One region of the Alteromonas sp. Cnat3-28 genome, then DNA from elsewhere that is predicted to be linked to it. Evidence: predicted binding sites of a transcription regulator. Region 1 holds the regulator's gene; each other region holds the start of a gene.

Region 1 (3,212 bases):
CAATGTTCTCGTTTTGCTTGGCAGCGATATCAGCGATGATCTCAAGAATTCGCTTTTTACTATTACACTGAACCGCACACTCGGTGCGGTCCAGACTTACGATGGCTTGTATATCCATGCTTAATTAACTACTAATGTTTTTTCAGTTTTTCCTTATGCTTGATTACCTGCCGGTCGAGTTTATCAACCATGCTGTCAATCGCCGCATACATGTCGGTATTTTCTGAGGATGCGAATACTTCAGCGCCACTTAAATGAACGGTCGCTTCGGCTTTTTGATTTAATTTTTCAACGTTCAGGATGACATGCACATTAGAAATGTGATCAAAGTGACGTTCAAGTTTGCTGAACTTCGTATCGACATAATTACGCAAAGAGTCGGTGATTTCGACATGATGACCAGTAAGGTTGATTTGCATATTTCGTCTTCCTTATATTATTAAGCCCGATTAAATAAGGCTTTTGCGTTGGTTCGACGGCGGGATCGACAACGATTCCCGGTACTTTGCTATTGTTCGCCGGGCAACTTTAATGCCCTGTTCGGCCAACAATGAAGCAATCTTGCTATCACTTAGCGGCTTGCTAGGCTTTTCAGCGGCCACTAATTTCTTGATCAATGCACGAATCGCTGTAGATGAACATTCACCACCAGACTCTGTTGCAACGTGGCTTGAGAAAAAATACTTCAATTCGAAGATTCCACGTGGCGTATGCATGTACTTTTGCGTTGTCACTCGCGAAATAGTGGATTCGTGCATATCTACCATTTCTGCGACATCATTTAGCACCATTGGTTTCATCATTTCCGGGCCGTGCTCAAAAAAGCCCATTTGCTGCTGCACAATGCAGTTTGCAACCTTCATTAAGGTTTCGTTACGAGATTCAAGGCTCTTTATGAACCACTTAGCCTCTTGCATGTGTGAGCGGATGAATTGTGAATCGCTACTATTCTTGGCACGGCGACTCATTGCAGCGTATTGTTGATTTACGCTTAACTTAGGCAGACTGTCGGGGTTCAGCTCAACCACCCAACGGCCATTTTTCTTGGTTACTGAGACATCAGGAATAACGTACTCAGGCTCTTTAGTAACTAAAGCACTACCTGGGCGAGGATTCAAGGTTTGCAGTAAACGCATTGCCTCGCGTAGCTGATCTTCTTTCAATCGGCTTTTACGCATAAGCGTACGATAGTCTTTGCTGCTCAGTAAGTCAGAGTACTCTTCAATCAGTTGCTTCGCTTCAGCAAGCCACGGTGTGTCTTCTGAAAATTGACGCAATTGCACCATCAAACATTCTTGTGGAGAGCGTGAGCCAGAACCAATAGGGTCGAACATCTGAATGCGCTTTAGCACACATTCTATTTCGTCCATTTCAATCGGCTCTTCCATATCATCATCGTTAACCGCTTCTAAAATATCATCAAGGGTAACGGTTAAATAACCTGACTCGTCAATAGAGTCGATGATTGCTGTAGCGATTGCGCGATCGGTATCCGAGAAATGGGTAAGGCGCATTTGCCAAAGAAGGTGCTCTTGAATATCTTCAGTAGTCTCACCTTGGAAGATTTGCTCGTCGTCATTGGATGGACCTGGAGCTGGCGAAGATGAAGCAGAGTAGTATTCGTCCCATGTGCTGTCGATTGGCAGCTCATCGGGAAGATCGTTTTTCTCAAGTGCATCGCCGGCTTCTAGTGTGTCACTAGATGCAGAAGCAGTGGCCTCAGAGCCGCTGTCATCGTTGTCGATATTGTTCTTTTCTAGTTGCGGCTCGTCGTTACCTTCTTCAACTTCTAATAGCGGATTAGAATCGAGCGCTTCTTGGATCTCTTGTTGAAGATCAAGTGTAGAAAGCTGCAGCAGTTTAATGGCCTGCTGAAGCTGTGGTGTCATGGTAAGTTGTTGGCTAAATTTTAGCTGTAAAGATGATTTCATCTACGTCTTATTTAAATGCTCTAAATTGAATATACCAGAGCGAAACTGAAAAATGACAATTCGGTTACATTAACTATAGCCTGAATTGTTCGCCTAGGTATACATCCCTTACTTTTTGATTACTTAAAACCTGTTCCGCCGTTCCTTGCGCAATAAGCTCGCCATGACTCACAATGTACGCCTTTTCACAAACATCCAATGTCTCTCGTACGTTATGGTCCGTGATAAGGATTCCAATACCCCTATCGCGAAGATGTTGTATTATCTTCTTTATATCATTAACTGATATTGGATCAACACCAGCAAATGGTTCGTCTAACAAAATAAATTGCGGTTTTGCTGCCAGAGCGCGGGCAATCTCAACGCGACGGCGTTCGCCCCCTGACAAACTCATCCCCGTACTATTACGTATATGGTTAATATTAAATTCATCAAGTAGCGCATCTGCTTCTTCTTCTTGCTGTTGTGAATTTAAATCTTTACGGGTTTGCAAAATGGCCATGATATTTTCATGCACTGTGAGCTTTCTGAAAATAGAGGCTTCCTGCGGTAGGTAGCCAATTCCGCGGCGTGCGCGCTCGTGCATGGGCTGATGAGTTAGCTCATTGTTGTCGATTTCAATCTTGCCTTTATCCAGATTCACTAAACCAACAATCATGTAGAATGTGGTGGTCTTACCAGCGCCATTTGGGCCAAGAAGACCAACAATTTGACCCGTTGAGACAGACAGACTTACATCTCGAACAACCTGTCGTGACTTGTAAGCCTTAGCAAGATTTTTAGCGCTCAAAGTTGCCATTGCTATTCATTGCCCTCGTTGTCTTTTTTGTCTTTCTTAGACGAAGTTTTGCGAATGGTCTCAGGTGTGAATACTGTGGTCACTCGACCCTCACCATCCTTACCTGCGCCGCCAGTCGCTAGCAATTGCTCGGTAATCATATCGAACGTGATGTTGTCACCCTGTACTTTACTGGTGTCTTGTTTCAACTCTGCGTTTCCGGCAAGAGAAATCGTTCGGTTTACCACTTCATAGCGTATTTCATTTGCTTTTGCCGAAACGGGCGTGCCGTCTTCCAATTGCTGGGAATAGCTTGCCGGCTTTCCTCTAGCAATAAATATTTCACGACCACCACCGTCAGTGGCAATTACTTCCACTTCGTCAGCTTCAATAACCAAAGAGCCTTGAGTTATGAGTACGTCGTCTTTGTACAACGCAGTTTTATTTTTACCGTCGATAAACTGGGTGTTCGAGCCTATTTTTATGGGCTGCGAAAAATCATC
Region 2 (3,212 bases), on a different contig from region 1:
AACTTCCCACAATACCATCTGGCTCTAAGCCCGCAGACATTTGAAACTGCTTAACCGCGTCCAGTAAATCTTTATCGAATAACTCTGAATAGGTGCCTGGCCCTAAAAGACGAGACTTCAGCAACACAACTCTTTCGCTCGTTGAGTTCAGCTTAAGTGTTGGGCCAATTGGAATTTGTGTGGTAACTGTAGAAACTGCCGTGAGTAAACTACGCTTTTTTTCTAACAGTAACTGGTATTCATGGTGTGATGGCCACATGGCCCGCAATGTTGCAGAAACACCGTTAGTTAATGCGTGATTTAGCGATGCCACAGGATCCGCTTCTCTTTGCTTAAGGAACCACTGCGAATCTGCATTGGCGGGGCTAACAAGCCCATTTAATCGATGCAGAGTTTGACTGATGAAGGCATCGGTTGCTAGTACATCTAAGAGTGCCGTATTGGCGTCGCGACTTTCGAGCATTGACGCGTGGTAATACTCGGGCGAGAAGCCATGTAACTCTGAATCAGCAATTTCATGGAGGAGTTCCTGAAGACGGTTTTCAGCATCACTAGTACCAAACCATATAAGCTGATAGCCCTGTCGAGTGTAGACCTCGCTTACCAAAACTCTATTGTGCACACGAAATGGGTTACTATTTTGTGAACCGTATATCTCCACTGAATCAACTAGCAAATTCTCCACACGCTGTCGTAAGTTAGGTTGTTTAGATGCATGAGCTCCATGACTAAAAGTCAGCATGATGACAAGGCTGACCCAACAAAACGTTGCAACACGGTTTTGTAGTACTACCATGAATAATCCTTTTAAAACGAAGAGTAGGCCCTAGGAATAGTGACGTAATTATAAACTGTTCGTATGTCCCTCGGATACAAAATCTTAATCGCCCTATACAAGTCACTGTAGACAGTAATCACGCATGATTACAGCTCAGATTTGGATAACTTTTGCGTAAAACACAAAGCTGGCACGTTAGTTGAAAACTCACTAGAAGATTCACATAAAGCGTCAATTTTCTGATAGAGAGACACCAAGCCATGCAGTTATCCGGTTATCTTCAGCGATTCGATAAAAATCAGCTGCAAAATTTTACCAGTGGTTTAGGCGCACCCATCGTCCTTTTAGCAATTATGGGCATGGTTATATTGCCTATGCCGCCATTCTTACTGGACGTGCTGTTTAGCTTTAATATTGCGTTGTCGCTAGTCATTATCTTGGTGGCTGTACTTACCCAGCGTCCAGTAGATTTCGGCATTTTCCCCTTGGTGTTACTTATCGCTACCGTTTTGAGACTAGCGCTTAACGTGGCTTCTACTCGCGTTGTCTTACTTTATGGACATGAAGGCGGCGATGCAGCAGGTAAAGTTATCGAAGCCTTCGGTGAGGTCGTGATTGGTGGTAACTACGCCGTAGGTATTGTTGTTTTCGCCATTCTTCTTATTATCAACTTCAAAGTTGTAACCGCAGGCGCAGGACGTATTTCAGAAGTAAGCGCTCGCTTTACGTTAGATGCTATGCCCGGTAAGCAAATGGCCATAGATGCTGATTTAAATGCAGGGTATATAGATCAAGATCAAGCACGTAAACGCCGTGAAGAGATTACCGCTGAAGCGGATTTTTACGGGTCGATGGACGGTGCGTCAAAATTTGTAAAGGGTGATGCGGTCGCAGGCCTTTTTATCATGCTGATTAATATTGTCGGTGGTCTTTTTATTGGCATGATTCAGCACGGGCTTTCATTCGGTAACGCTATAGAAATCTACACCATATTGACCATCGGTGATGGTTTGGTGGCGCAAATTCCTTCATTGTTACTTTCGGTCGCTACAGCCATTATCGTTACTCGTGAAAACGAAACCCAGGAAATGGGCAAAGAAATCCGCGGTCAGCTTGGTAACAACCAAGCGCTTTATATTGCGGCAGGCGTGTTGTTTGTTATGGGTATCATTCCTGGGATGCCTCATATCGCATTCTTAGGGTTCTCATTCTTGATTGCCGGCTTTGCTTACTGGCAGTCGGTCCAAGAAAAGAGAAAGGCCGCAGAGCCCAAAGTGCCAGACAATGTGGTAAAAGATGAATCGGTTGCGCCTGAAGTGAAAGAGCTTGGCTGGGATGATGTTCAGCAGGTAGATACCATCGGATTGGAAGTGGGCTATCGCTTAATTCCTCTTGTCGATAAATCCCAAGGTGGCGAGTTGTTGACGCGCATTAAAGGCGTACGTAAGAAACTATCGCAAGAACTGGGTTTCCTTATTCCGCCTGTCCACATTCGCGATAACTTGGATTTAGAGCCCAACACTTACACCATCGCTATGCTAGGCGTAACGATAGGCGATTCCATCATCAGTCACGATGAAGAACTTGCTATTAATCCAGGGCAAGTGTTCGGCAAATTAGAAGGGCGTGCCACTAAAGACCCCGCGTTCGGCTTAGACGCAGTATGGATTAAGCCCAACAAACGGGAGCATGCACAAACTCTTGGGTACACAGTTGTAGACGCTGCGACCGTTGTAGCGACCCATTTAAGCCAATTACTTTCTAACAATGCATATCAATTATTAGGGCACGAGGAAGCGCAACAACTTCTTGATATGCTTGCCAAACAGCATCCGAAACTGGTTGAAGGGTTAGTACCAGACATTCTTCCGTTAAGCACCGTCGTGAAGGTACTGCAAACCTTATTGTTTGAAGGTGTGCCTATTCGCGATATGCGTACAATCGTTCAAACACTCAGTGAGTACGGCACGCGCAGCCAAGACCCCGATGTTTTAGTGTCTGCAGTGCGTATTGCCCTTAAACGTTTAATTGTCCAAGAAATTACTCAAGGTGCAAAAGAGATACCTGTCATAACCTTGGCGCCAGAGTTGGAACAGATGTTGCACCAGTCACTTCAAGCAGGTGGCGAAGATGGCGCTGGCATAGAACCAGGTCTGGCAGACAAGCTGCAAAAATCATTGCAGCAAGCCAGTCAGCAGCAAGAGTTAGAAGGAGAGCCTGCAGTACTCCTTACCTCAGGCATGCTACGACCCGTTCTGTCTCGCTTCTTAAAATATTCGGTTGTTGGGCTTCATGTTCTGTCTTACCAAGAAGTGCCTGACGACAAACAAATAAAAATAGTCAGTTCGGTCGGTCAATAATCTGACACTGGGTGATTGGAGAGGTTGCAATGAAAATTAGACGTTTCTTCGGCAAAGATATGCGTGAGGCGTTA
Region 3 (3,212 bases), on a different contig from region 1:
AATCACTTCCGCTATTGGTGGCCGACCAGGAATGATTTCTGGTGCTACCGGCGCCATGGCCGTTGTAATGGTGGCACTGGTTGCCCAACACGGCGTGCAGTATTTATTTGCCGCGGTTATTTTGGCTGGTTTACTGCAAATAATGTGCGGTATTTTCAAGCTCGGAAAGTTTATACGACTGGTCCCATATCCGGTAATGCTAGGCTTCGTAAATGGTTTGGCAATTGTTATTTTCTTGGCGCAATTAGGCCAGTTCAAAGTGATCAACGCAGCGGGTGAATTACAGTGGATGGAAGGTACGCTGTTATATTGGATGCTAGGTCTTGTGGCGCTAACCATGGCCATTATCTATTTATTGCCAAAGCTAACCAAAGCTGTACCGGCGTCGCTTGTAGCGATTGTTACGGTGACCTTGTTAGTACATGGTCTTGACCTTGAAGCGCGCACTGTAATCGACTTTGTTCGCGATTTGCTACCAGCTGACCAGCGCGAGACTGCGACGCTAGCGGGTGAACTTCCTAGCTTTGCTATTCCTATGGTGCCGTTCACCTGGGAAACCTTCATGATCATTTTGCCTACCTCAGTCATTCTTTGCTTGGTTGGTCTTATTGAATCGCTTCTTACCCTTTCATTAATTGACGAAATGACAGATACCCGCGGACGCGGCAACAAAGAATGCGTTGGCCAAGGTGTTGCAAATACCGTAAACGGTTTCTTTGGCGGTATGGGCGGTTGCGCCATGATTGGCCAAAGTATGATTAATATTAACTCTGGTGGCCGTGGCCGCTTGTCTGGTATCACCGCGGCGGTTGTATTATTGGGCTTTATTCTATTTGCAGCTCCGCTAATTGAAATGATTCCTCTCGCTGCCCTTGTTGGCGTTATGTTCGTGGTGGTTATCGCTACATTTGAGTGGGCGTCATTCAGAATTATTCGCGGCGTAAACAAAGAAGATGCGTTCGTACTTTTCCTAGTAACAGGCGTTACCGTTATCGCTGACCTGGCTATTGCGGTTGTGGTGGGTGTTATCGTTTCTGCACTGGTGTTTGCATGGAAACACGCTCGTCATATTGAAGCGAGATCCCATATCGATAACGACGGTTGGAAAGTCTATGAGCTAGACGGCCCGCTGTTCTTTGGCTCGGTATCGCATTTCAAAGACCTGTTTGATATCGCCAACGACCCTAATGATGTAGTTATTGATTTTAAAGACTCTCGCATTTGGGATTCATCAGGTATCGATGCGCTAGATACCCTTGCTGACAAATACGAAGAGCAGGGTAAAAAGCTACACATTCGCCATATCAGTGATGAGTGTCGCTCACTGCTTCGCAAGGCCGATAAGTTTGTTGAAATTAATGTGGTTGAAGACCCTCGCTACCGCGTAGCGACGGATAAGCTGGCCTAAGTTATTTGAAAGCCTTAATGCACCAAGTAAACACAGTTTTGCGTTTGTTTGGTGCAGTTGTGAAGTCTGAATAATGCTTATTTTGTAGTAAATCAAATAAAAACAATTGCTTACGGTTTTGGCACTGAACTTGGATAGCTATAAACGTAAAGTGTGTTTTGGTGATTTGTGTCAATCGCTGAAAATTGTGTGATTTATAACACTCCGTAAAATGTGTTAGCCGACCTAAACCGTTGGCAAAATAGGCAACGAAGCCCGCATCAACGAAAGTTGAAGCGGGCTTTTTTTTGTCCCGAAAAAAGGGGAATACCATGACTTCATTGGACTCAAAACCGCAAATTGTCGTCGTAGGCAACGGCATGGTGGGGCATCATTTTGTTGAGCAGCTTCACCAAAGCGATGCCAATGTAGAAATAACCGTTTTATGCGGCGAGTCACGCCTTGCGTACGACCGCGTTTATCTGTCGTCTTTTTTTAGCGGCGCGAGTGCTGATGACTTAGCGCTCACTACACCCGCTCAGTACGCCGAGTGGGGCGTAAACGTAGTTACCAATGCCTTGGTTACCGATATAGACCGTGACAATTATAAAGTGACGACTTCTGAAGGGCAGGTGTTTAGCTACGATAAGCTTGTGTTAGCTACGGGCTCATACCCATTTGTGCCACCCATCCCTGGCAACGATCAAGAGCATTGCTTGGTGTACCGTACTATAGACGATCTACTCGCTATTGAAGCTTCAGCAGCAGTGAGCAAAGTAGGGGTTGTTGTTGGTGGTGGGCTGTTGGGTTTAGAAGCCGCTAACGCATTAAAGCAAGCCGGTCTCGACACCCACGTGGTTGAGTTTGCCCCGCAGCTTATGGCGGTTCAGCTAGACCAAGCAGGTGGTAACGTTCTCAAGGACAAAATTGAAGCATTGGGCGTTACGGTTCACACCCAAAAGGCAACGCAAACTATTGAGGCCGGTGATACCTGCCGCTATAAAATGGTGTTTGCTGACGGCACTGCACTAGAAACTGACATGATTTTATTCTCTGCCGGTATTCGACCTTCCGACCAGCTCGGCAGAAAGTCAGCGCTAACACTGGGTGAGCGCGGCGGTATTGTCATTGATAATCACTGCGTGACGTCTGACCCAAACATTTACGCTGTGGGTGAATGTGCGCTGTGGGATAACAAAATATTTGGCCTGGTAGCACCTGGCTATACCATGGCGCGCACGGCTGTAAGTCATATAACCGGCGGCGATGCCGAGTTCGCTGGCGCAGATATGAGTACCAAACTCAAGCTAATGGGTGTGGAAGTGGGCTCAATTGGCGATGCTCATGAACGCACAGTCGGTGCGCTTAGCTACACCTATTTAAATCAGCCAGAAGGCGTGTACAAAAAGCTGGTAGTCGATAGCGAACAAAAGTATGTACTTGGTGCTGTACTCGTTGGCGATACCAGCGACTACGACACGCTCCTACAGTATGCGCTTAATAATATCGAATTACCTGAACACCCAGAAAGTCTGATCCTACCATCTTCTGATGCGGCACCAGCACTAGGTGCCGATGCACTCCCAGACACCGCGTCTATTTGTTCATGCCTAAATGTGACAAAGGGCGATATTGTTTCAGCCATTGAAGGCGGCTGTTGTAGCGTTGGCGATGTAAAAGGCGAAACCAAAGCCAGCACAGGGTGTGGAGGTTGTGCTGCCTTACTTAAAAATGTTGTGGATAGCGAACTTGAAAAGCGCGGTGTGGAAGTATCAAAAGCCATTTGTGAGCACTTCAACCATACCCGACAAGAGCTATTTCACAT
Region 4 (3,212 bases), on a different contig from region 1:
GCAAATAAACGGTGAGTTAGGCAAAAGATCAGTACTACCTATTATGGACTGTTGGGAGCAATAAAATGACTGACAGCCCAATTCCATCGCTATCCGTACGCTCATATACGAAGCAAACGTGCCGCCATAAACACAACTACTTTCAGTTAGTGCTGCCCATCAACGGACATATCTTGATAGAAATCGATAATTTTAGCGGGCGGGTAGGCGTAGGCGAAGGCGTATGCATAGCGCCGAATGAGGTCCATTATTTTAGCGCTAACGAACTGTCAAAATTTATTGTGGCGGACTTGGAGTATGTGCCAGTTAATTTAAATGACAGGTTGCACCCGATATTTCAGGTAACGTCCGCATTACAGGCGTTTTTATCGTTTGTAGAGATTCAAATTAGCCAGTTTGCTGACCAAGGCCATGAAGAAATACTGGCGCTATTTTTAACCTTGCTAGAAACATCCTTGAAAGGATGCAGCATGGATAAGCGAATGACTCCTGTATTAAGCCATATTCATCGCGACCTTGCCCGAGGCTTTACACAGGTGGAGTTAGCACGGATAGCCTGCATGGGAACAACGCAATTCAAAACACGCTTTAAAGAAGCCACCGGGCATAGTTTACGAGATTACCTTGTAAAAGTGAGGATGGAAAAGGCCAAAGCACTACTTAGAAATACCGATACACCAATGTTGGGTATAGCTCAGCTAACAGGGTATGAAGATGTTGCAGCATTCAGTCGCCGGTTCAAAGCGTATTTCGGGCGACCCCCTAAGTTTTTCAAAAGAAAGTGACTGTGATAAGGGCTTACCTCACATGACGGTAAATCGTTGATAGAGACAACTAGTTAATCTCTTCGTCTTTAGGAAGTTTATTGACTCTGGCTTCTATAAAACGTTTGTGGTCGTCCATTTTGGTGCATTCTAAGGTTCCACCAGCAATCCCACTCAATATCGCCAAAGTTTTATTGGTCGTACTGCTACAGTTTACGCGTTTTGAAGGGCGTCGATTTTCATTAGCTTGTATTTGCTGTGTGCTTGGCCCGCTAAGCACAGGACTATTTTTACGCTCTTGAAATGCTTTTGCTGCCTGTTCTGCGTCTTCAGCGACTTTGTCACTGTGATACTTTTCAAAGTAGAGGGCTGCGCCATCTTTTACCGACAGATTCAACGAGCCTGCGCGCCGATTTGCGTCTTTTGATAAAGTGGGCGACGGCAGTGTATTAGTCGGCTTACTTTCAACGGGTACCTTCTGTTTATCGGGCTCAGCATTTTTCTGCTGCTTGGACGCAGGGCTTTCTACAATTTCATTTTTACTATCAAGTGCTTCAGTCGCTTTGGTTGCGTCAGGCTTCAACTCAATTTCTTGCCTTTTAGGGGAAACATCGATTGGTTTAGTTTCTTGTGGTTTAGCTTGGGCAGGAGGGCGTGGAACGGGGGGATAGTACAGTCTGGCGCTTATCTCCGGCGTTCGCTCCAAAACATTTACTCGTGCTTTTTGATTGTTGATGCCCAATTGAGAAAGTATGACCACTACGATGACCCCAAACACATGTGCACAGCCCGAAATTAATAGTGGGCGCCACGCCGTTTTCTTTGCAACGGAATGGTGTTCAATGCTGCGCTCAGGCGCAAAGAAAGATGGGGTGATAGTCGTCATAGTAAACAACAGACCATGGGCCCTATCGAATAGTTCCATCCTAATTTCATCGCACTTTTTAGTCCTCTCACCTTACCGCAACCTCATACCGCTTCAAAATTGGGCAAATTTTTAACAGTGCACCATTAGTGTGCATTATTTTTGTGCGTTCATGAAGCGTTTGCTTGTATGTGTTTGATTTATTTGGCTAATCATTTGTGGCATGGCTCTTGGTTTATCTTCCCATAGTTGGAAACACGACCATAAATCACAGAATAACCAAAACAAACTGGGAGCAACTCATGAAACTAGTCACAGCGATCATCAAGCCGTTCAAGCTAGATGATGTTCGTGAAGCCATTTCAGAAATCGGTATCGACGGTTTGACCGTGACCGAAGTGAAGGGCTTTGGACGTCAAAAAGGACACACTGAACTTTACCGCGGAGCGGAATATCAGGTGGATTTTCTACCTAAAGTCAAACTGGAAATTGCTGTTCAGGATGATCAAGTAGAGCGCCTGGTAGAAGCCATCGTTGGCGCTGCCAAAACAGGCAAAATTGGAGACGGCAAGGTGTTTGTTTACGACCTTGAACACGCCGTTCGTATTCGAACTGGTGAGTCGGATAGCGACGCGCTGTAAGCCACAACGATATATTTGCGGAGAAAACCATAATGGAAATCACTTTTGAACTTGGGTATGCGCTAGATACCTTTTATTTTCTAATCTGCGGTGCACTGGTTATGTGGATGGCTGCAGGTTTTGCGATGCTTGAAGCAGGTCTTGTTCGAGCGAAAAACACCACAGAAATTCTAACTAAAAACGTGGCGCTATTCGCTATCGCTTGCACTATGTACATGATTTGCGGTTACGGCATTATGTACGGTGGCGGCGATTGGGGTCCATTCCTAAGCGGTATCATGGCTGATGGCGCAACAGGTGTCGCTGAAGAGCCAGCAACATATGCACCTTCTGCTGACTTTTTCTTCCAAGTAGTATTTGTTGCAACAGCAATGTCTATCGTATCTGGTGCGGTAGCTGAGCGTATGAAGCTTTGGGCATTCCTAGCGTTCGCAGTTGTTATGACGGGCTTCATCTACCCAATGGAAGGTGCTTGGACATGGGGCGGCGAAGCAGTATTCGGTATGTATACGCTTGGCGACCTTGGTTTCTCTGACTTTGCAGGTTCAGGTATTGTTCACATGGCTGGTGCAGCTGCTGCTCTTGCTGGTGTTCTTGTGCTTGGTGCTCGTAAGGGTAAATACACCGCTGACGGTAAAGTAAACGCGATTCCAGGTGCAAACTTACCGCTTGCAACTTTAGGTACATTTATCCTGTGGATGGGTTGGTTTGGCTTCAACGGCGGTTCAGTACTGGCTACTGCAACTGTTGAAAGTGCAAACTCAGTAGCGATTGTATTTATGAACACAAATGCTGCAGCTGCTGGTGGTGCAATTGCTGCACTTATCGTAGCACGCATTCTATTCGGTAAAGCTGACCTAACTATGGTACTTAACGGTGCACTAGCCGGTCTTGTGGCTATTACAGCAGAGCCTTCAACACCTACACCATTACAAGCTACTT

What was found. The regulator sigma-54, encoded in region 1, starts transcription at its own class of promoters, with help from an activator protein. The targets are predictions, from matches to a motif close to GTTGGCACGNNNNTNGNNT.
Region 2: the regulator sigma-54 is predicted to act here: its motif matches at 965-983, upstream of flhA (flagellar biosynthesis protein FlhA).
Region 3: the regulator sigma-54 is predicted to act here: its motif matches at 1,526-1,544, upstream of nirB (nitrite reductase large subunit NirB).
Region 4: the regulator sigma-54 is predicted to act here: its motif matches at 1,847-1,865, upstream of glnK (P-II family nitrogen regulator).

Annotation. Positions count from the first base shown of each region.
Region 1 is NZ_JAKREY010000020.1:13,673-16,884, reverse strand. Features, by position in the region: gene ptsN (PTS IIA-like nitrogen regulatory protein PtsN) at 1-118, opposite strand, end outside; gene hpf (ribosome hibernation promoting factor) at 132-419, opposite strand; gene MHM87_RS16640 (RNA polymerase factor sigma-54) at 450-1,931, opposite strand; gene lptB (LPS export ABC transporter ATP-binding protein) at 2,005-2,730, opposite strand; gene lptA (lipopolysaccharide transport periplasmic protein LptA) at 2,733-3,212, opposite strand, start outside.
Region 2 is NZ_JAKREY010000004.1:133,837-137,048, forward strand. Features, by position in the region: gene MHM87_RS06000 (L,D-transpeptidase family protein) at 1-796, opposite strand, end outside; gene flhA (flagellar biosynthesis protein FlhA) at 1,039-3,138, shown strand; gene flhF (flagellar biosynthesis protein FlhF) at 3,168-3,212, shown strand, end outside.
Region 3 is NZ_JAKREY010000028.1:11,438-14,649, reverse strand. Features, by position in the region: gene MHM87_RS18555 (SulP family inorganic anion transporter) at 1-1,408, shown strand, start outside; gene nirB (nitrite reductase large subunit NirB) at 1,720-3,212, shown strand, end outside.
Region 4 is NZ_JAKREY010000010.1:156,734-159,945, reverse strand. Features, by position in the region: gene MHM87_RS12240 (AraC family transcriptional regulator) at 66-785, shown strand; gene MHM87_RS12235 (hypothetical protein) at 835-1,689, opposite strand; gene glnK (P-II family nitrogen regulator) at 1,932-2,270, shown strand; gene MHM87_RS12225 (ammonium transporter) at 2,303-3,212, shown strand, end outside.